DNA from 4 places in the Bacillus sp. JJ1127 genome. Region 3 is predicted to be linked to each of the others. Evidence: riboswitches for the same ligand, from Rfam matches in the RefSeq annotation. Region 3 holds a riboswitch; each other region holds the start of a gene.
The links. Region 3 has a riboswitch for S-adenosylmethionine ahead of V7183_RS09480 (MetQ/NlpA family ABC transporter substrate-binding protein). Riboswitches for the same ligand answer to the same signal wherever they lie in the genome.
Positions count from the first base shown of each region.

Region 1: it holds a riboswitch for S-adenosylmethionine, as region 3 does, so the genes downstream of both, V7183_RS17975 (methionine ABC transporter ATP-binding protein) here and V7183_RS09480 (MetQ/NlpA family ABC transporter substrate-binding protein) in region 3, are expected to answer to the same signal.
Region 2: it holds a riboswitch for S-adenosylmethionine, as region 3 does, so the genes downstream of both, V7183_RS11960 (hypothetical protein) here and V7183_RS09480 (MetQ/NlpA family ABC transporter substrate-binding protein) in region 3, are expected to answer to the same signal.
Region 4: it holds a riboswitch for S-adenosylmethionine, as region 3 does, so the genes downstream of both, metK (methionine adenosyltransferase) here and V7183_RS09480 (MetQ/NlpA family ABC transporter substrate-binding protein) in region 3, are expected to answer to the same signal.

Region 1 is NZ_JBALQK010000185.1:2,140-7,397, forward strand. It holds partial or broken gene V7183_RS17960 (HXXEE domain-containing protein) at 3-263, shown strand; gene V7183_RS17965 (MetQ/NlpA family ABC transporter substrate-binding protein) at 438-1,292, opposite strand; gene V7183_RS17970 (methionine ABC transporter permease) at 1,313-1,978, opposite strand; gene V7183_RS17975 (methionine ABC transporter ATP-binding protein) at 1,968-2,987, opposite strand; SAM riboswitch class I at 3,108-3,214, opposite strand; gene V7183_RS17980 (hypothetical protein) at 3,301-3,483, opposite strand; gene V7183_RS17985 (cysteine hydrolase family protein) at 3,630-4,175, shown strand; gene V7183_RS17990 (DUF4097 family beta strand repeat-containing protein) at 4,232-5,125, opposite strand.
Region 2 is NZ_JBALQK010000106.1:18,684-23,941, reverse strand. It holds gene V7183_RS11980 (serine hydrolase domain-containing protein) at 1-1,043, shown strand, start outside; gene V7183_RS11975 (short-chain fatty acid transporter) at 1,146-2,492, shown strand; gene V7183_RS11970 (group-specific protein) at 2,556-2,909, opposite strand; partial or broken gene V7183_RS11965 (SWIM zinc finger family protein) at 2,919-3,299, opposite strand; gene V7183_RS11960 (hypothetical protein) at 3,577-3,837, opposite strand; SAM riboswitch class I at 3,942-4,040, opposite strand; gene V7183_RS11955 (hypothetical protein) at 4,173-4,364, shown strand; gene V7183_RS11950 (YwiC-like family protein) at 4,399-5,121, opposite strand.
Region 3 is NZ_JBALQK010000078.1:9,326-14,583, reverse strand. It holds gene V7183_RS09495 (hypothetical protein) at 1-114, shown strand, start outside; gene V7183_RS09490 (hypothetical protein) at 253-459, shown strand; gene pssA (CDP-diacylglycerol--serine O-phosphatidyltransferase) at 446-937, opposite strand; SAM riboswitch class I at 1,474-1,563, shown strand; gene V7183_RS09480 (MetQ/NlpA family ABC transporter substrate-binding protein) at 1,623-2,441, shown strand; gene V7183_RS09475 (acyl-CoA dehydrogenase family protein) at 2,456-3,616, shown strand; gene V7183_RS09470 (methionine ABC transporter ATP-binding protein) at 3,622-4,383, shown strand; gene V7183_RS09465 (methionine ABC transporter permease) at 4,373-5,035, shown strand.
Region 4 is NZ_JBALQK010000160.1:650-5,907, forward strand. It holds gene pckA (phosphoenolpyruvate carboxykinase (ATP)) at 405-1,991, opposite strand; SAM riboswitch class I at 2,219-2,341, shown strand; gene metK (methionine adenosyltransferase) at 2,507-3,706, shown strand; gene V7183_RS16380 (hypothetical protein) at 3,856-4,044, opposite strand; gene V7183_RS16385 (hypothetical protein) at 4,051-4,230, opposite strand; gene V7183_RS16390 (RNA-guided endonuclease InsQ/TnpB family protein) at 4,613-5,258, shown strand, end outside.

The sequences.
Region 1 (5,258 bases), on a different contig from region 3:
TATCGTCTGTTTACTGGATCATTTTCATACAAGGAGCTATTTTCTTTAACGCTGTTCAACACATTGTTTTATTTTTCGTTTATCGCTCTTACAACCCTGGGATAATATCCGCATTTGTAATTGTACTTTTTTCCCTCTATGCATTCTCACTAGTAAAATTATTAATCAATAAAAAGAAACTAGTCCTTACACTAGTTTTCAGTTTACTCGCTTACCCTGTTATAATTTGGATCACCTTATTTTTAGCCAGCTTCTTTACTTAATAAAAGGACCAGGAAAAAATTCCTGGTCTTTTTCACTCTACCTAACAGACATTGGATTCTATTCTATACAGAATTGGAAGGTACAAAATTAGGGTATCGTCTGTTATGTATTAATTATATGTTGAACGAGCTAACAACGGAGGGGGTCCCACTGTTAGTTCATTAAACCCGATATTATTTTGCGATTTTTTCAAGCTCATCAAGTGGAAGATCTACTGAAATGGAACCATTTTTTGTTTCTTTCTTAATTGCGTCTGTTACCTCTTTTGAATGATACAATTCAATTACTTTTTTCAATGTTGGATTGTCTTTATCTTTCGTACGAGCTGCGAAAATATTAATATATGGTTTCGCATTTTCATTTTTTGGATCTTCTAAGAAGATAGGGTCTTTCGCTGGGTCCAAACCAGCTTGGCCAGCAACACCATTATTAATAACGGAAGCTGCTACATCTTTTAATACACGAGGTGTTTGCTGTGCAATAACCGGTGTAATTTTTAATTTTTTTGGATTTTCAGCAATACCGCTTGGATCACCAAATAGACCAAAGTCTTTTTTCAGTTTCAATAATCCAGCTGCATCAAGAAGTTTTAATGCACGTGCTTGATTCGTTGGATCATTGGGAATTGCAATTTCTGAACCATCTGGAATTTCATTTGGTTTTTTATATTTTTCAGAGAATAATCCCATTGGCGCAATTTGAGTTGTACCAATAGCTGTAATATCTAACTTATGCTCCTTTTTAAATTGCTCTAAAAAGGCAATATGTTGGAATGAGTTCAATTCTATATCGCCATCAGCTAATGCCTTATTTGGTGTTGTATAGTCCGAGAACTCTACAAGGTTAATCTTAATTCCTTCTTTTTCAGCCTTTTTCTTTAATATTTCCCAAGCATCTCCGTCCGTTCCAGTTACCCCAATACGAACTACTTTCTCTTTCCCTTTGGCTTCTGCGTCTTTACTTGAACATCCACTTAAAGCCGTAATTCCTACAATCGCTGATAATGCAAATGCTAATATCTTCTTCATTTTCTTTCCCTCGCTTCGTTTTATGATCTACGCAAAAATACTTTTGCAAAATAATTCCCTAAGTTTTGAGCCAATTGTACAAGAATAATAAGTAATACAACTGTCACGAACATAACGGATGTATCAAAACGTTGATAGCCATACGTCATTGCTAAATCACCAAGGCCGCCACCGCCAACAAGACCAGCAACTGCCGAAAATTCAATTAAGCCGACTGTCATAAACGTAACTCCTAAAATTAATGGTGCTAATGCTTCTGGGACAAGAATTTCAAAAACAATTCTTAGTGGTGATGCTCCCATCGCTTGCGCTGCTTCAATCACTCCCTTTGGTACCGAAACAAGGTTTGTTTCAACCATTCTTGCAATCCCGATTGAAGCAACTAGCGTCATTGGAAAAATCGCTGCCGCTGTTCCAATTGTTGTTCCAATCACCGTTCGCGTGATCGGACTTAAAGCTACTAAAAAGATAATAAATGGAATTGGACGAATTGTGTTAATAACAATATTAAGAATAGAAAAGACCAGTTTGTTTTCTAAAAAATTCCCTTTCCTTGTTACATATAAAAGTAATCCCAGGGGTATACCAAGTATTGTAGCAAATATAAGGGTTACAATTACCATTAAGAGGGTATCCCCTGTTGCATCTAAAATACGAGGCCAAAATATACTCCAATCAACTCGCATGACCTTCAACCTCCTTCAATTGTACTTGCAGTCTTAGATGTTGCAGCGCTTTTTGAATCTCTTTCTGTTCTCCTTGCAATTCTACGAGAAGGTTTCCGAATAAAATGTTCTGTAGTTCAATAATATTGCCATAGAGTACATTTACATCCACATTATAGTTTTTAGCAATATACGATAATACTGGCTGCCCTGTCTCTTCACCAGTGAAGGTTAAACGGTAAATCTGTCCACCATTTTGAATTTTCACTAGAACACTTTCTGGTAAGTGATCGTTAATAACTGAGCGAACAAAATTTTGAGTCGTTTTTGTTTTTGGCTTTGTAAAGACATCAAATAGAGTCCCTTCTTCAATTACTTTTCCTTTCTCCATAACAGCTACGCGGTGACATATTTCTTTCACGACTTGCATCTCATGTGTAATGAGCAGAATTGTTAAATTATATTCTCGGTTTACTTTTTTTAATAGATTCAAAATTTCTGTTGTTGTTTCAGGATCTAATGCCGAGGTTGCTTCATCACAAATGAGAATATCGGGTGATGTAGCAAGTGCTCTTGCAATTCCAACACGTTGTTTCTGACCACCTGATAGCTGCTCTGGATAGTAGTTTGCTTTATCTTCTAATCCAACAAACTTCAGCAATTCATTTACCCTTTCCTTTATCTCACCCTTTGGTAATTTTGCTAATTTCAATGGATAAGCAATATTCCCAAACACTGTTCTTGAATTGAATAAATTAAAGCTTTGAAAAATCATTCCGATTCGTTGTCTTAGCTTTCGTAACTCCTTCGTTGATAATAAAGTCATATCTTTATCGTCTATCGAAATCGTTCCCGCTGTTGGTCGTTCCAACATATTCACTAAACGCAGCAGTGTACTTTTTCCAGCACCGCTAAAACCGATAATGCCAAAAATTTCACCCTTTTCGATAGATAGCGTCACATCCTCAACAGCGTGAACCGGCTTTCCACCTGATTCATATACTTTACTTACATTTTTAAAAGAAATCATTTCCTTCCCCCCTATGTACTGAAACAACTTGAAGCAGAGCCTTCAGGCAAAATAAAAAGTGCTCTCCTTCTTATCCGCAATAAAGATAAGAAGAAGAGCACTTATATACTCATTCACGTCTTCTTATCTTCCAAGCTTCAATGAGCTTGCTGGAATTAGCACGGTATTAAAAAAAATCCGTTGCTGAGGTATCATAGGGCCAGTCCCTCCACCTCTCTGGATAAGAGTGTATCGATTTAATTGTCATTTAATTAAGATTCATTATAAAACCCCGAAAAGTTAGAGTCAATAGAAAAATTAGAAAATATTGTTTTTATTTTTCACCAGGATTATGAAACGGAAATATATTATGCATTTCCATCAAACTTCTTTTCTTGTAGTGTGCTGGGTCCTTGTTATCCTTCGTACACTCCTGTAAACACCATGTAGGTAATCCTTCACCTTCATTTCGTAAATCATAATCTCCACCCTCTGCATCAGCTAAACGATGCAACACACTATTAAAAGCTAGCCTCGCAATCCAATAAGCGAATAACCCTATCTTTTCTGTTGAAATACCTGCCCTTTCAAAAAGGAAAATATCCTCTGCTAATTGAATAACATTACATGAATACGAAATGAAAACGGAGGACGATAGATAATATGAGAACAGCCCTTTTACTCGTTGACATTCAAAATGATTATTTTCCAAATGGAAGAATGGAATTACGTAACGCAGTAGAAGCTAGCGCATATGCAAGTCAGTTACTACAACATTTTCGGAAAACAAATCAGCCAATTTTTCATATCCAACACGTATCTACCCAAGAGAATGCTACCTTTTTTCTACCTAATACAGAAGGCGTCCGCATTCATGAAAGTGTTCTTCCATTAAAAGATGAAACGGTTATCCTTAAACACTATCCAAATAGTTTTCGAGAAACAGATTTACTAGAGCAATTGCAAAGCTTAAATATTCAACACGTCGTTATATGTGGAATGATGACCCATATGTGTATTGATGCCACAGTAAGAGCTGCTTTTGACTTTGGCTTTCACTGTACTATTGTGCATGATGCATGTGCAACAAAAGATCTTCTCTTTAAAAATGCTACCATTCCTGCCGTTTATATCCATAATACAATTTTAGCAAGTTTACATGAAGTATATGCAAATGTGATGAGTACAGAAGAATTTTTATCCACCTAGAATAAAAAATCATGTCTTCCTCAATTGAAGACATGATTTTTACTGTGATTCACAAACTACCGTAACTTAAAATCTCCCGAACTTGTTTTTACTTTCACTTTATTTTCCCCTGAACCTTTTACTCCAATTAATTTATTCTTTGATTTCTCTTCATATAACAGACCAGGCACATTCAAATCCGATTTACCAGAATCCCCCTCAAAATCAACTCTTAAAGATTCAGGAAGTGCATCAAATTTCATACGAATATCACCACTCGATGTGTTACACTCTATTTCTCCTTGTAAACTCTTATCATTATATTCAATGTCACCTGATGAAGTTGTGAATGCTACTTCTTTAGAGTACAAGCCAGCTGCTTTAATCTCCCCACTACTCGTAGTTAGATTTGCCGTTTCAATTTCACTCTTATCTGTCTCAATTGCTCCACTAGATGTTTTAGCTGTTAATTTTTCATTTACTTTAGACTGTAATAACGATACATCCCCTGAAGAAGTATTTATTTCTACTGTCTTTGCTTCCATATCCTTTGCTACAAAGTCCCCTGATGATGTGGTTACTTTTACATTTTTGTATAATTTCTTTGGAACTTTAACTTGTAAATTCACGTCTGCAGTAGTTCCAATTCCCCAGCCAACAGAATTCTGATTTTTACTAAATTTAATATTCAATCTATTCTTTTCTTCTTTTACCTCTAATTTACATTTATCTACTAGCTCTTTGCTTACTTCTCCATCCAGTAACACTTCGACATCTTTTGAATCAACTGTAACAATTTCAACATCTGCTGCCGAAGTCTTTATTTCGATTTCATCAACCTTCTCACCGGCTAGCGTTTCTTTTTTATGAATTTCAGTTTTATTAAAAGCCATGCCAAAAACCTTCATTCCCCAGACACCAGCCCCTCCAATAACTAATAATACAAGTGCAGCAACAACAATCTTTTTCATCAACTAACACTTCCCTTCTATTATTGTTCCTGTGCCCTACTATCAACCATTAAAAAACATTTCTAGAATAACCATATCCTTATAACTTTTATTATTCAGTACTATATATTATCTAGTACCTCAATATAGTCAA
Region 2 (5,258 bases), on a different contig from region 3:
CAACATTCCCTACTGCATTACAAAATTTAGATGATTTCTCTGTTAAACAAGGAAATGGACGGAATGTTCCTTTAAAGAAACTATTAGATGAGAATAAAACCGATGCATTTGTTGTTATACATAACGGAAAACTCGTTTACGAACATTACTTCAATGGTTATAAACAAAATACGCCGCATGGGATGGCTTCTTTAGCTAAAGTCTTTACTGGTGCACTTGTGCAATCTTTAGTCGAAGAAAAGCAAATTGATGTAAATGAACTTGCTGAAACGTATGTCACAGAATTACGGAACACTCCATTTGGGAAAGCGACGATTCAACAGTTAATGGACATGCAAGTTTCCGCAGAATACCCTACACATGGATATATACAACGGGGATTAGAAAATCAAGATGCACAGCTATATTTAGCTAGTAACATTCTTCCTCGTTCTAAAAACTATGATGGCCCAATGAACATTTATGATATGTTACAAGAAGCAAAAGAAACTGCATCACCTGGAGCAGAGTTTTCCTATAATAATGGTTCTGCCGAAACACTTGGCTGGATCATACAGAAAGTAACTGGTAAATCATTAGCTGAAAATGTAAGTGAACGAATTTGGTCCAAAATCGGCATGGAAGAAAGTGCGTATTATGTGACTGATGATACGAAAGTCGAACAAGCAAGCGCTGGCTTAAATGCCACTGCAAGAGATATGGCTAAGTTTGGTCAATTGCTTTTAAATAATGGTCAATACAACGGAAAGCAAATTCTACCTTCTTCTATTTCAGAAGATATAAAAAGCATACAAGAAGGTGAACTAGCTATCGAGCATGGAGCCTCTACTTCTTATCATAATCAATGGTGGATTCCTCATAATGAGCAAGGTGCCTTTGAAGTGCTAGGGAGTTATGGGCAATGTCTCTATATAGATCCAAAAGCAAATATGGTAATTGTACATTTTTCATCAAATGCCCAGCCGAGCAGTGATATACATTCTACTTATTCAAATATGTATGTAGATATAGCAAAATACTTAGAAAATCTTTCACACGAGTGAAAGATTTTCTTTTTTAATTATCTGAATTTTCTGTTTTGTAAAGGTTATTACTTACATGATAACGAATATTGTAAAGAAATATAGTCAAGGAGGTTGATGTATTTGTTTCGCTCTTTTACAAATGGTTGTGTTACACTTGTACAACGCTTTTTACCAGATCCCTTTATTTTATCCTGCTTGTTAACCATTTTCGTTATCTTCTTTGGAATGTTTGCAACGCACCAATCACCAGTAGAAATGATTGCTCATTGGGGTAATGGTATTTGGGGTCTCTTAGCCTTCGCAATGCAAATGGCGCTTGTACTTGTTACAGGTTCCGCCTTAGCTAATGCTCCGCTTATTCGTAAAGGCTTAGCAAAAGCTGCTCAATTACCGAAAACAAGCGGACAAGGTATTATTGCGATCTCCATTGTTAGTTTATTAGGTGCCTACATAAATTGGGGATTCGGCATTGTTGTTTCTGTTTTATACGCTAAAGAAGTTGCCAGGCACATAAAAGGATTAGACTATCGCCTTGCAATCGCTTCTTCCTATTCTGGATTTCTCATATGGCACGCAGGATTTTCTGCCTCCATTCCACTTACTTTAGCATCTGGAGGAGAAACATTAATCAAAACAACAGCTGGTAGTATAAAGGAAGCAATCCCCATCACAGAAACATTATTTTCACCATATGCTATTGTCCCTGTTATCGTCTTCTTAGTTACCATGCCACTTATTAATAGAGCAATGCATCCTGATGCAGATCATACAATTACAGTTGACCCAAGTGTATTTCATGAAGAAGCGGCTGCTCAAGAAGTAGAGGCCCGTACATTTGCTGAGAAAATGGAAAATAGTATTTGGATGACTGTTTGCATTGGGCTCCTAGGAATTATCTATATTATTCATTACTTTAGTACGAAAGGCTTTAATCTTACACTCGATATCGTTATTTTCATGTTGTTAATCGCTGGTCTTATTTTTCACCGTACCCCTATCCAATACATTCGTGCCTTTTCAGACTCAACGAAAAGTGCTTCCGGGATTTTATTGCAATTTCCATTTTACGCTGGAATTATGGGAATGATGATTGGCACAAATAGCGATGGACTTTCACTTGGAGGAGCTATTTCGAACTTCTTTATTCATATTTCAAATGAAGCTACTTTTCCCTTATTCACATTTTTAAGTGCCGGAATTGTAAACATTTTTGTTCCATCTGGAGGCGGACAATGGGCTGTACAAGCTCCTATTATGATTCCAGCTGGAGCAGAACTTGGTGTACCTGCTGCTAAAACAGCGATGGCTATTGCATGGGGTGATGCTTGGACGAACCTAATCCAACCATTTTGGGCATTACCAGCTTTAGCGATTGCAGGCTTAGGTGCGCGCGATATTATGGGATTCTGTGTGATTAACTTGCTTTATGCCGGTGCAGTTATCGGTTTATGTTTCCTTTTTATCTAAATTCCAAAACACACAAAAAGCTAGTTTTATACTAGCTTTTTGTACATAATAACCTTAATACAATCAGTTGTTTTCTATACATCTTATTACATTTGACCATTCTTCACATGAAAGATTTAATCTTCTATATGCAAATAACGTCATACAAACACTTTCAATCACTGGAGGGTTGTCTCGTAAAAAATCCCATCTTAATACTTTCGGCAAGTCATACATTTTGTACTTTTTACTTTCCTTAATTATTCCATCAACTTCCCGTTCGCAGATTCCTCTCACTAAGTAATCATCTCTTAGTTCTTGATACACTTTTTGAAAAACCTTGCTATAATGTTTCAACTGAAGTAAACAAACCATATATGTACGAAACAATTCATCCTCTCGATTACAACATCTCATTATCCTTTCTACTTCATTCATATTTTTCCAACCTTTTCGCAACATCTTCTCTACAACCTGTACATTTTTAGAACTCCTTAATAACCTCTGCATGATTATTAACAATTCTTCTTTTTCTAACGTTTTCAACTTCTCTCTAACCATACTTTCCCCAGCACCTTGTATTTCGTATACAACCGCTGCCATATGCTTGCAATAATTCTCATAAGGACATTCACAAGTACTTTTCATAAAATCTACAAGATCAACGATTACTTCGTAGTTCCCGTAATTCCCTGTTACAAACGCAAATACTTTACCATCATGTATTTCTACATCCTCTACATGTCCCTCTTCATAATATTCGCATCCCCTATCTATAATGTGCTTAGGAATCCATTTTTTCAGTTCAGTTAATAAAAAAGCATACATAACAATTCACTTCCTTAAATTCCCTTTTGACTTTCTTTCACATCACGTGGTATTCTATTACATGTCAAGTGGCAAGCCTATTTGACAAAACAACTGACACCTACTCGGCGAAGGTGTCTCTTTTCGTTTCTAGCCGAATGAAATGCCTCTTTCAGGGCATATTCAACTTTTGACACTACACACTCAACACCATTCCCTTGTATCAGGCTGCTTTGGCAGTCTTTTACTCTACATATATTTTAAATTTTCAAATAAATGATAACATAAAAAAGAGAGACTAGCTCCCTCTTCTCGCCTTATAATATACCCCTTTTTCAGCATAAGAGTATTCATCATCAGCTAAAGTAATTTTCCCATCCAGTTTCAGTTCGTCTAATAGCCTTGATAAATAAAATTGGTGTAACATTTTTTTCGTGAATTTTCCTTCATGATGCGAAACGATATGCTCTTGAATATCTAATAGTGATATGGGTTTATCTTGTTCTATCATATATTCATACACTGCATTACGCAGCTTTACGTATTTTTCAAGTGTCACAGTACAATTGCAACCCCTTTCTTCTTATTTCTGTTGTTTTCGGAATTGGTTTTTTTACAATAAAAAAACCTCTTCGATAAGAAGAAGTTATGTACGATATCTTCGTCTTATCTCCCAGAACAAATATGTTCTGCTGGAATTAGCACCTGCATCGCGGTTGCTGGGTTTCATCGGGCCAGTCCCTCCACCTCTCTGGATAAGAAAATATTCACTTTATATCTTACTATAGCTACTTCTGTTGTCATTGTCAAATCATACAAATTAACGACAATGGAGTTATATTTTCTCCTCTAATGCTCATACTAAAATTGTATGTACAAAAGGAGGAATTTATAATGAATAAAAATGCCCGCGGATATGTTCAAGATTCGTTCCATTCACTACAAGAAGCGAAACATTGTTTAGAAAATGCCTTACAAACAGTTGAAAAAAGTAATAATCGGAAGCAAATCGAACAATCTCTCCAAGCTGTGGAACAAGCATTACAAGAATGTGATCATACTGTCCATATTTTAGAACAGAAATAAACACTGCCCATCTCTTTACTAGATGGGCAGTACCTCAAATGGCATACTGTAATAGTATTGCCGTCACAATTAAGAAATATACTGAATTAACGATTTCTAAAATCCCTACTTTTAAAATCGATATTTTTTTACCATATAATATAATGGCGCGAGCTAAGCTTGGAATAAAAACAAGGGAAAGCCATGGATTTACTACAAACAACACAATGGTCAATACAATGTGATATCCCCATGATACAAAGCGATAAATAGGATTATTCTTTTCTCGTATCATCGTCTTCACGTAGAATGTACTTCCTAAGAAATAAAGAAAAGAAACGACTGCAATCCACAATGCTGCTCCATCAATTGTCTTCATCGAAAAATAATAACTGACTAAACCGCCAATGCAGAAAACAAGTATTGCACAAATATCATTGACTAACGCTCGTTCCTTTTTTTGACGGGCGAAATACATATTTACGATAAAGAGAGGGATCATCATACCTACAAAGAAAAGAATTTTCCATTCATATAGTAAAGATACGATTCCAAAAGCACATGCAATAAGAAAATAAATGATTGCTGAATGTAGAAACTCTTTTTTTCGCATCTGCTTTATATACATTAGAAATGGATACGTTGCTAAGTAGATAAACAACCAAGCAAGAAAGAGTGGGATATGATACAAAGTAGGTTTACCTAGTAATGCACTGAGTAAAAATGGAATCAGCAGCATCCCCCATGCACCGTGCTGCTTTGGAACAACTAGCCTCATGAATATTACATCTCCTCTTTGAAAACCTTTTTCATTTGTTATTATACAAAAATCTCATATAAAAATTAGAATATATTAAAACAGTTTCTTGACACTTTTTTGCTATACATAAAAAATGCTTCTTACCATTGGTAAGA
Region 3 (5,258 bases):
ACTGTCATAGCAGCAACAGTAGTAGTTATGTTCAGTATTTATGGTTTATGGAAGCTTTCTAATGAGAAAGAACTAAGAACACAAAATGTAGGTATCCAAAAACAATCAGAATAGAAATATATATTTAAATCCGACCTGGATAAAGTACCAGGTCGGATTCTTCATTTCACATATACATAGTCTTTATTTTTTCTTTAAACATTTTACAGGATTGGAATAATTCTAGGTGAAAGTAAAATAGGTAAGAAATTTATGAAGGATAGCTTTAAAAAAGGACTACAAGGACAGATTCCAAATAAAATGGTGCGTGGCATGGTCGATTTAACAGTGTCTCCTTCTACATTAGATCCAGCGAGAATCGGGAAAGCACTGTATGATAATCGACATCATGCCAGTCCATTTCTTCAAAGTAATACGCCATTACATCATGTCGATGGGATCCAAATTAAAGTTTTTTAAACCTAATTGGACTTACCATTAAGAGAGCGAGGATTAAAGTAATCCATGCATTGCTGTATGAAAACAACCCCATACCAGCCAATGGTAATCCAGCAGCTGGAATAGGTAATCCCATAAAATATCCAATGGTTGGTTTAACACTAAATTTAGCTAATCTTAAAGCACCCATCGTTGGGAAAAGGATGAATGCCAAAGTAGTTAAAAAAGATGGTGTTGCTATCGAATGAAATAGAAGTGCAGGAGCAACTCCGAAACTAACAATATCAGCTAAGGAATCCAATTCTACGCCAAACTCACTGTTCACTTTTAATTTTCTCGCAATCCTTCCATCAAAAAGGTCTAAAACAGCCGAAAAGAAAATAAAAATGGAGGATGCTTCTAAAAAGCCACTTATATTTAAGGTAATTGAAAAAACACCGCACAATAAATTTCCGATCGTAAATAAATTGGGTACAGCTTTTACTATATGATTGAACAAGGTTGTCCCCCCTTAGTTGATCAAACTTCCTATTTATGTAGCATTTTCTATATATTCTTCCGTTATTCTTAAAAATACATGATCACCGTACGCTAAGTAAATTTCGACAAGAAAAAAACGATTTCCTATACGCTAAGGAAAATCGGCTTTTCACTATTCTAATTGTGCAGCAATAATAAAGCTGTTTAATTTAAAATAAAGTCGTTTAAATAGACGGGCGAAATTGAGGTTTTCTTTTTTTTGGTTCATCACCGTAACAGGGGGGGGATTTTTTGAAAAAGAATCATTTTTCATACATGGAACGGAGAGTGGCGACTCCAGCGGGAATAGCGAGGAAAGTGAGACCCCGCAGGCTTGCCGAGGAGGCTCGCTCTCGCCCGCGGAAAGCGTCCACTCGGAGTGGAGTGTACATCTATCTATATGTCACCCCCGTCTTTTGGTGATGAACCTTTCTTTTACATATTATAGAAAAAAACGTAAAAAAACCTTGTATTTTCATCGGAATAGTGACACAATAGGGACAACAATCCAATATAATCTTATCGAGAGAAGTGGAGGGAACGGCCCAATGAAACTTCAGCAACCTGAAAAAGAATGACAAGGTGCTAATTCCGAGTAGATAAGAGGGGAAAAAATGACAACCTTCTTATATGTAAGGTTGTTTTTTATTAGGAGGGGAAAAGGGATGAAGCGTTTATTTTTTGCACTTGTAAGTATTGTATGTAGTTTGTTTGTTATTACTGGTTGCGCACAAACATCAGCGGGAGACCGAAAAGAAATTCGCTTAGGGTTTACACCTGGTCCGTATAGTGATCAAGTGAAAAAAGCAGTACAGCCGTACTTAGAGAAAAAGGGGTATAAAGTTAAAATTGTTGAGTTTAATTCACCAAACGAAACAAATCCAGCGTTAACAAGTAAAGATATTGATGCAAATATATTTCAAAGCACCGCTTTTATGGAATCTTACGCAAAAGAAAATAATGCGAAAATTACAGGGGTAATACAAGTTCCTTCAGCACCTCAAGGTGTATATTCTGAAAAACATAAATCACTAGATGATTTGGAAGATGGCATGAAAATAGGGGTGCCAAATGATCCAGTTAATTTAGAGCGTGCATTACGTATTCTAGAAGGAATTAGTTGGGTGAAGTTAAAGGACCATATAAATATTTTAACGATTTCTGAAAAAGACGTGACGTATAAAAAGAAAAATTTCAAACTTGTTCCACTTGAATCGCCGCAAATTCCACGAGCTATGAAGGATCTAGATTACGGTATTATTAACGGAAATCTTGTTATTTCATCTGGACATAAATTAAAAGAAGCACTTGAATTAGAAAAAACACCATCACAACACCGAATCATTGTTACAGTTCGCGATGAAGATAAAGAGAAACCATTTGTTAAAGATTTAATTGAGGCATATCATTCACCAGAATTTAAAAAAATGATTCAATCTGAAGAACAGTTTGAAGGTTTTGTGTTACCTGATTACTTAAAGTAAAAGGAGGCCTCAATATGGCAATCTCATTTGTAGAAACAGAAGAACAACTTCTTGTGTTAGAGAAGCTAAAGGGATTAATTCCACAGTTTGCAGGAAGAGAATATCAGCTAAGTGAGCTTGGTTCTTTTCCCTTTGAAAATATTAAAGATTTACAGAATATTGGCTATACAAAACTAACACTCCCAAAAGATGTTGGAGGCGAGGCTATTTCTTTATATGATTTTGTTTTATTTCAAGAAAAAATTGCAGAAGGAGATGGCGCGACAGCTTTATCAATTGGATGGCATCTTGGAATTGTGAAGGAACTTGCTGAAAATCGCTCGTGGAAACCTGACATGTTTTCTTGGTTTTGTGAAGAGGTAAAAAAAGGTGCTCTTTTTAACCGAGCTGCAACAGAGCGAAATACAGGGAGTCCTACGCGTGGAGGAAAACCAGAAACGTTAGCGGTACAAAAAGGTGATAAGTGGATAATAAACGGAAGAAAAACTTTTACAACGATGGCTCCTGTACTTGATTATTTCATCATATCAGCCAGCGTGGAAGGACGAGAAGAAATTGGGGAATTTGTAATTCCAAGACATGAAAAAGGTGTTTTTATTGAAGAAACATGGGATAGTGTTGCAATGCGCGGAACGGCTAGTCATGATCTTGTATTACAGAATGTGGAGATTGCTAATAAGTACTTTACCGATATAAAGGGTTCAAAGACGAAACCAAAAGGAATTGGATGGTTACTTCATATACCAGCATGCTACTTAGGAATTGCACAGGCCGCAAGAAATTATGCAATTGATTTTGCAAAATCGTATCAACCGAATAGTTTAAGCCATCCAATTAGCTTACTCCCTAATGTTAGAAGATTAGTAGGAGAGTTAGAGTTAGAACTCTTGCAAGCTCGTACATTTTTATATCAAGTCGCAAAAAAATATGATGAGATAGAAGATAAACAATCATTACAAGCGGAATTAGCAGCAGCAAAATATATTGCGACAAATGCAGCAATATCGGTTGTTGATAAAGCAATGCGAATTGTAGGGGCAAAAAGCCTATCTGAAACGAATCCATTACACCGCTATTATTTGAATGTTCGAGCTGGTTTGCACAACCCTCCGATGGATGATGTAACGCTCTCATTAATAGCAGACGATGCTTTTAAATCAAGTGAAAAGGAGTGAGTGAAATGATCACGTTACGTGATATAAATAAAACCTTTCAAACGAAAGAAGGTTTATTTCACGGTGTAAAATCAGTCTCTTTGCAAATTGAAGAATATGATATATATGGGATTGCGGGATTAAGTGGTGCCGGAAAGTCTACATTATTACGTACGATGAATTTGTTGGAAAAGCCAGATTCGGGTGCAGTCATTGTGAACGGCGAAGATTTAACAAAGTTATCTAAGAAAAATTTACGAACGGCAAGACAATCAATCGGTATGATTTTTCAGCATTTTCATCTTCTTCATAATAAAAACGTATCAGATAATGTCGCTTTACCATTAGAGTTAAAATCAGTTCCGAAAGAAGAAAGAGAAAATCGTGTAGGAGAATGCTTAGAGATTGTTGGTTTAAGTGATAAAGCGCATCATTTCCCCGCACAACTAAGTGGCGGACAAAAGCAACGGGTAGCAATTGCTCGTGCATTGGCAAATAATCCAAAAGTCTTACTTTGTGATGAACCAACATCGGCGCTCGATCCGAAAACGACACGTTCTATTTTGCAATTTTTACAAAAGATCAATAGAGAATTAGGCGTTACAATCGTAATCGTAACGCATGAAATGAATGTCATTAAACAAATTTGTAATAAAGTCGCAATAATGGAAGAGGGAGAAGTTGTTGAATCATTTGATTTATATGATCAACAATTAAAACCAACATCAGAAATTGCGAAACTCTTATTAGGTGTAGAGCAAGAAGGAGGCATCGCACATGTTCAATAACATTATTCCATTGCTTCCGGAGATTTGGACATCACTTTTGCAAACATTGTTAATGGTTGGACTTTCTGTTGGAGCAGCAATTATTTTAGGCGTTCCTTTAGGTGTTATTTTATATTTTACAAGTAAAGGACAGATTCTGGAACAGAACATGGTTCATCGCGTTTTAAACGGGATTGTAAATATTATTCGCTCGTTCCCATTTATTATATTACTAGTGGCTCTTGTGCCTCTTACACGGGCGATATTAGGAACAACAATTGGTCCGATTGCTGCAACGATCCCTTTATCAGTAGCAGCAATTCCTTATTTTGCAAGACTTGTAGAACAGGCATTACGTGAAGTGCCAAAAGGAGTAATTGAAGCTGCGGAAGCAATGGGAGCGACGCCGCTTCAAATTGTACGGAAAGTGTTACTCGTTGAAGCGCGTTCGGGTCTTGTATTAAGTTTAACCGTTTTAACAGTAAGTTTTATTTCCTACTCTGCTATGGCAGGTGTTGTCGGTGGCGGAGGTATTGGTGATTTAGCAATTCGTTTTGGATATTATCGTTTCCAAACTGATGTTATGGTTGTTACAGTCCTTATGCTTGTTATTCTCGTTCAGTCTGTCCAATTTATTGGAAATCGGATTGCTGCAAAAATTGATAAAAGATAAGTGTGTAAAAACGGTATACATGAAAATCCATAATTTGTTGTAGCAAATGGAAAAAAATTTATTAAGTTAATGGGAGGAGTTCTATAGCGGGTTAATGAAAGAATGCACATATTATATACATTTCAACCTTTCAACATATAAGTCACTGTGATACAGAATAAAACATGACCTGTATTCGTTTTCTCCCTTTTTTTACCTTAGCATGTGGCAGGAAAAGGCCCTC
Region 4 (5,258 bases), on a different contig from region 3:
AGAGCTGGACAATGCTTTCGCCGAATTTTGAGGTGGGAGTATTACTGTCCGCGAATAGCGGGATAAATTGAAAAAACGGCATAAAACCTTTCTTTTTGGGTGGAAGAGGGCATCCGGCGATGGATAGGAGCGGTTAGTGCCTTTTTCCGCCCCATGCCATGTGAAAACAAAAGGAGAAAGAGAGTGGGGAATTTGTTTTTGTTTCCAAAGCTGCGATTTATATGTTGAAAAATCCAAGTGGATATAAAGAAAGAGGCTTACGACAAAATCGTAAGCCTCTTTTTATTGTAAGTATGTGTAACCTGCAAAGCCGCATTGGGTTTTGTCGGTGAGTACGCGTGCTTTTTAGGTTACAACAAACTTATTCATATGAGTAAAGGGTCATTCATACAGTAAAAGGTAAATTAAGCGATTGGACCGCCAAGGTTGATAATGCTTTCAGAAACGCTATTGAACTTCTTGAAGTTTTCTTTGAATTTGCCAGCAAGTTCAAGTGCTTTTGCTTTGTAAGCAGATTTATCAGCCCATGTTTGTTCAGGCATTAGTACTTCATCAGGCACACCAGGTACATGAAGTGGAACTTCAAGACCGAAAATGTCATGTTTTGCTGTTTCCACTTTATCAAGTTCACCATTTAGTGCAGCTTGCACCATTGCGCGAGTGTAACCTAAGTTCATACGTTTTCCAACGCCGTATTCGCCACCAGTCCAGCCAGTGTTTACTAAGAATACTTTTGCATCGTGTTTCTCGATTTTTTCACCAAGCATTTCCGCATAGCGAGATGCGTCAAGCGGTAAGAATGGTGAACCGAAGCAAGTTGAGAATGTAGCTTGCGGAGATGTAACACCGCGCTCAGTTCCTGCTAGTTTACTAGTGTAACCACTTAAGAAATGGTACATAGCTTGTTCTTTCGTTAACTTACTGATTGGAGGCAATACGCCAGATGCATCAGCAGTTAAGAAAATAATTGTATTTGGATGTCCTGCAACACTTGGTAATACGATATTGTCAATCGCATGGATTGGGTATGCAGCACGTGTATTTTCCGTTAATGCTGTATCATTATAATCTGCAACGCGTGTTTGGTTGTCAACTACAACGTTTTCTAATACTGATCCAAACTTAATTGCATCAAAGATTTGTGGCTCTTTTTCGTGAGAAAGGTTAATACATTTTGCATAGCAACCGCCTTCAATATTGAATACACCATTATCAGACCAGCCGTGCTCATCATCACCAATTAATTTACGTTGTGGATCAGCTGATAATGTTGTTTTACCTGTTCCAGATAAACCGAAGAATAAGGCTACGTCACCTTCTTCACCTACGTTTGCAGAGCAGTGCATAGAAAAGATATCTTGTTCTGGAAGTAAGAAGTTCATGATGGAGAAGATAGATTTTTTCATTTCTCCAGCGTATTCTGTACCACCGATTAGTACGATACGTTTTTCAAATGAAATCATAATAAATGCTTCAGAGTTTGTGCCGTCAATTGCTGGATCTGCTTTAAAGTTTGGTGCAGAAACAATTGTAAACTGTGCTTCATGATTTTTTTCTTCTTCTTCAGTCGGACGAATAAATAATTGATGTACGAATAAATTGTGCCATGCATATTCGTTAACAACTTGAATTGGAAGACGATAGTTACGGTCAGCACCAGCGAATCCTTTAAATACGAATAGTTCATCTTTTTCTTTTAAGTATTCTAACACTTTTGTATATAATTTATTAAAATGTTCTTCAGAAATCGGTTGGTTTACAGATCCCCAAGCAATTTTGTCTGCAACCGATGCTTCTTTCACAATAAATTTGTCTTTAGGAGAACGTCCTGTATATTTACCTGTTGAAGCAGAAACAGCGCCAGTAGAAGTTAATTTTCCTTCGTTTCTCATTAATACTTTTTCCACTAACTGTGGAACGCTTAGTTGAACCTGTGCATTGCTTCCGTTCAGTAATTCATGTAATCCAATTTGGACATTCACAGTACTCATATTTATATACCATCCTTTTCATTTTATGAAATGTTTCTCGTAATCCCACTAAGAGTATAACACAATCATATAAATAATGTATACTATTTATTTATTTTTGTTTGTGCGAATGCAATATTTTCCTATTAATATTTTGCTCGAAATACACTGCGAAAAACTTGTAGGAATATGTGAATATTAATTGACAAATGAATGTCATTTCTTTAGTATAGGTTGGGACGGATACTCTCTTATCCCGAGCTGGCGGAGGGACAGGCCCGATGAAGCCCAGCAACCTCACTTGTAATGGTAATAAACAAGTGAATAGGTGCTAAAACCTGTGCGAGGCTAAAGGTCTCGAACGATAAGAGCGAAGGGCAAAAAGCAGTATGCAAGTAGCAAATTAAACCTTTCCTCTATATAATAGGAAAGGTTTTTCTTTATACTTGTGTGGGAATATATGAATGTCGCAGTTTGTGGCAAGTTAAGGATGAGTTCCGTACAATATATACAATTACTGTAGGGAGGTTTACCACATGACAAAACAACGTCATCTATTCACATCTGAGTCTGTAACTGAAGGACATCCAGATAAAATTTGTGACCAAATTTCTGATTCAATTTTAGATGCGATCTTAGAAAAAGACGCAAACGCACGTGTAGCTTGTGAAACAACAGTAACAACTGGTTTAGTATTGGTAGCGGGGGAAATTACGACTTCTACTTATGTAGATATTCCAAAAATCGTTCGCGAAACAATCCAAGGTATCGGTTATACTCGTGCAAAATACGGATTCGATGCAGAAACTTGTGCAGTTTTAACATCTATCGATGAGCAATCTGCTGACATCGCTATGGGTGTTGACCAAGCGTTAGAAGCACGTGAAGGTCAAATGACTGACGCTGAGATTGAGGCAATTGGTGCAGGAGACCAAGGTTTAATGTTTGGTTTCGCATGTAATGAAACAAAAGAATTAATGCCACTTCCAATCTCACTTGCTCACAAATTAGCTCGTCGTTTAACGGAAGTTCGTAAAGATGAAACATTAGAATATTTACGTCCAGACGGTAAAACGCAAGTTACAGTTGAGTATGATGAAAATGGTAAGCCAGTACGCATCGATACAATTGTAATTTCTACACAGCACCATCCAGAAGCTACATGGGAACAAATCGATCGTGACTTAAAAGAGCACGTAATTAAAGCTGTAGTACCAGCAGAATTAATGGATGAAGAAACGAAATTCTTCATTAACCCAACTGGCCGCTTTGTAATCGGTGGACCACAAGGGGATGCTGGTTTAACAGGACGTAAAATCATCGTTGATACTTACGGTGGATACGCTCGTCACGGCGGCGGTGCATTCTCTGGTAAGGATGCAACAAAAGTTGACCGTTCTGCAGCATACGCAGCTCGTTATGTTGCGAAAAACATCGTAGCAGCTGGTCTTGCTGACAAAGCAGAAGTACAACTTGCATACGCAATCGGCGTAGCACAACCGGTATCAATTTCAGTTGATACATTCGGCACTGGCAAAGTATCTGAAGAAGTACTAGTGGAACTAGTTCGTAACAACTTCGATCTTCGCCCAGCTGGTATCATCAAAATGTTAGACTTACGTCGCCCAATTTACAAACAAACAGCAGCTTACGGCCACTTCGGACGTACTGATGTAGATCTTTCATGGGAACGTACAGACAAAGCAGCAGCTTTAAAAGAGCAAGCTGGTCTATAATATAGGAAGAAAAAGCTTTGCGCCTTCGCGCAAAGCTTTTTTATTTGTAAAAATACATAAAGCTCCCTTTATTAGCAGATTGTAAATAACGTTGTAATGTATGTAATGCATACCCAGGACTTTTTATAAGCCCCCCACTTCAAAACGTGTTAGCGTTTAAGTGGTGGATAGTTGACTACTTCGACACATGAACCACAATATACTTCACCCTCAAGCTCAATATATTTCTTTATATTTGTCATCCCGCTTGCGGGTAATGGCATATGAATCCACGATTTTTCATAAGTTTCAATCTCTTTACCACATGATTTACAAAGTGTTGGCTTTTTCCAGAACATTGGTCATCATCCTTTCTTCTGGCGAGCTTTTCCAGCACAAAATGCACTGCATAGTAAAAATAGTGTTGCAAATCCCCAGCCACCAATTGCTGAATATGGAACAGCATCCTTTAGCGCCATTCCAGCACTGATGGAAGCGACAAATAGAAGGATAAATACCGTTGTGAGTTTTTTATAAAGTTCCATGAACGAGCCCCCTAATTATGAAAAATTATTTGGTATATATCAGATTGCTTCGTGCGAATTTAAATGCAATGAAATAAATAGCGAGTAAGAGAGGAATTGCTGTACTTGTTAAGTATGTACGGTTAGAATCATAGGACCTCTTTTTTATGGTTATATATACCAATATTGTATCATAATGTTTTAGGCGTCCACTAGATAATTATGTAAATGTGATGTACTGCACATTTGAGAGAACTTCTATCATATCTTTCGAGAGGACTCCCACCTCTAAACATATGTGAAGGTGGTGAGGTGAATCGAAAAAATATATTATTTTCAAGCTAAAAATATAGAAACATACGTTCTTGTTTTGGTATAATACCCTTAACAAGGAGGTGAAAAAATGACAACGGAAAATCAAATAAATTATAAAACTCTTCAGATTTGGATTAAAAAAGGACATCGTATGTATTCTTATTTTCAAGAATCTTGCCAAAACGCTAAAAACATGTATAACACGACAAACTTTTATATACGACAAGTGTATACAGGTTTGACACAAGATAAGGAATTGCAACCCTTACAAAAAGAAGTTTTGGATACAATTGATAAAAACATTGGGAAGATGAATGGTGCACAACTTCTTACCTATCAAAAGAAATTGGGAAAAGAGAAAACAAAACTAAAAGAAAAACAAAAAGAAGTGAAATGTAATTTGTTTTCAGAACCAACTACAGAAAAACCTTATGTAGATTATCATTTTCTGGATGCATTATTTAAAGCGATGATTCAGAAGGATTATCGTGCTTTGCCTACGCAATCTAGTCAATCAATCATGAAAAATGTATTCCAAAATTGGAAGTCTTTTTTTGCTAGTTTAAAAAATTATAAAAAGAATCCCAACAAATATACTGGAAAACCTAGAATTCCAAAGTATATTCGTTCTTCTGAAAAGGAAGTCTTGTATACAAATCAAGATTGTGTCATTAAAAATGAAAAGTTTTTAAAGTTTCCAAAGACAAAATTGCAATTAAACATTGGGAAATTGG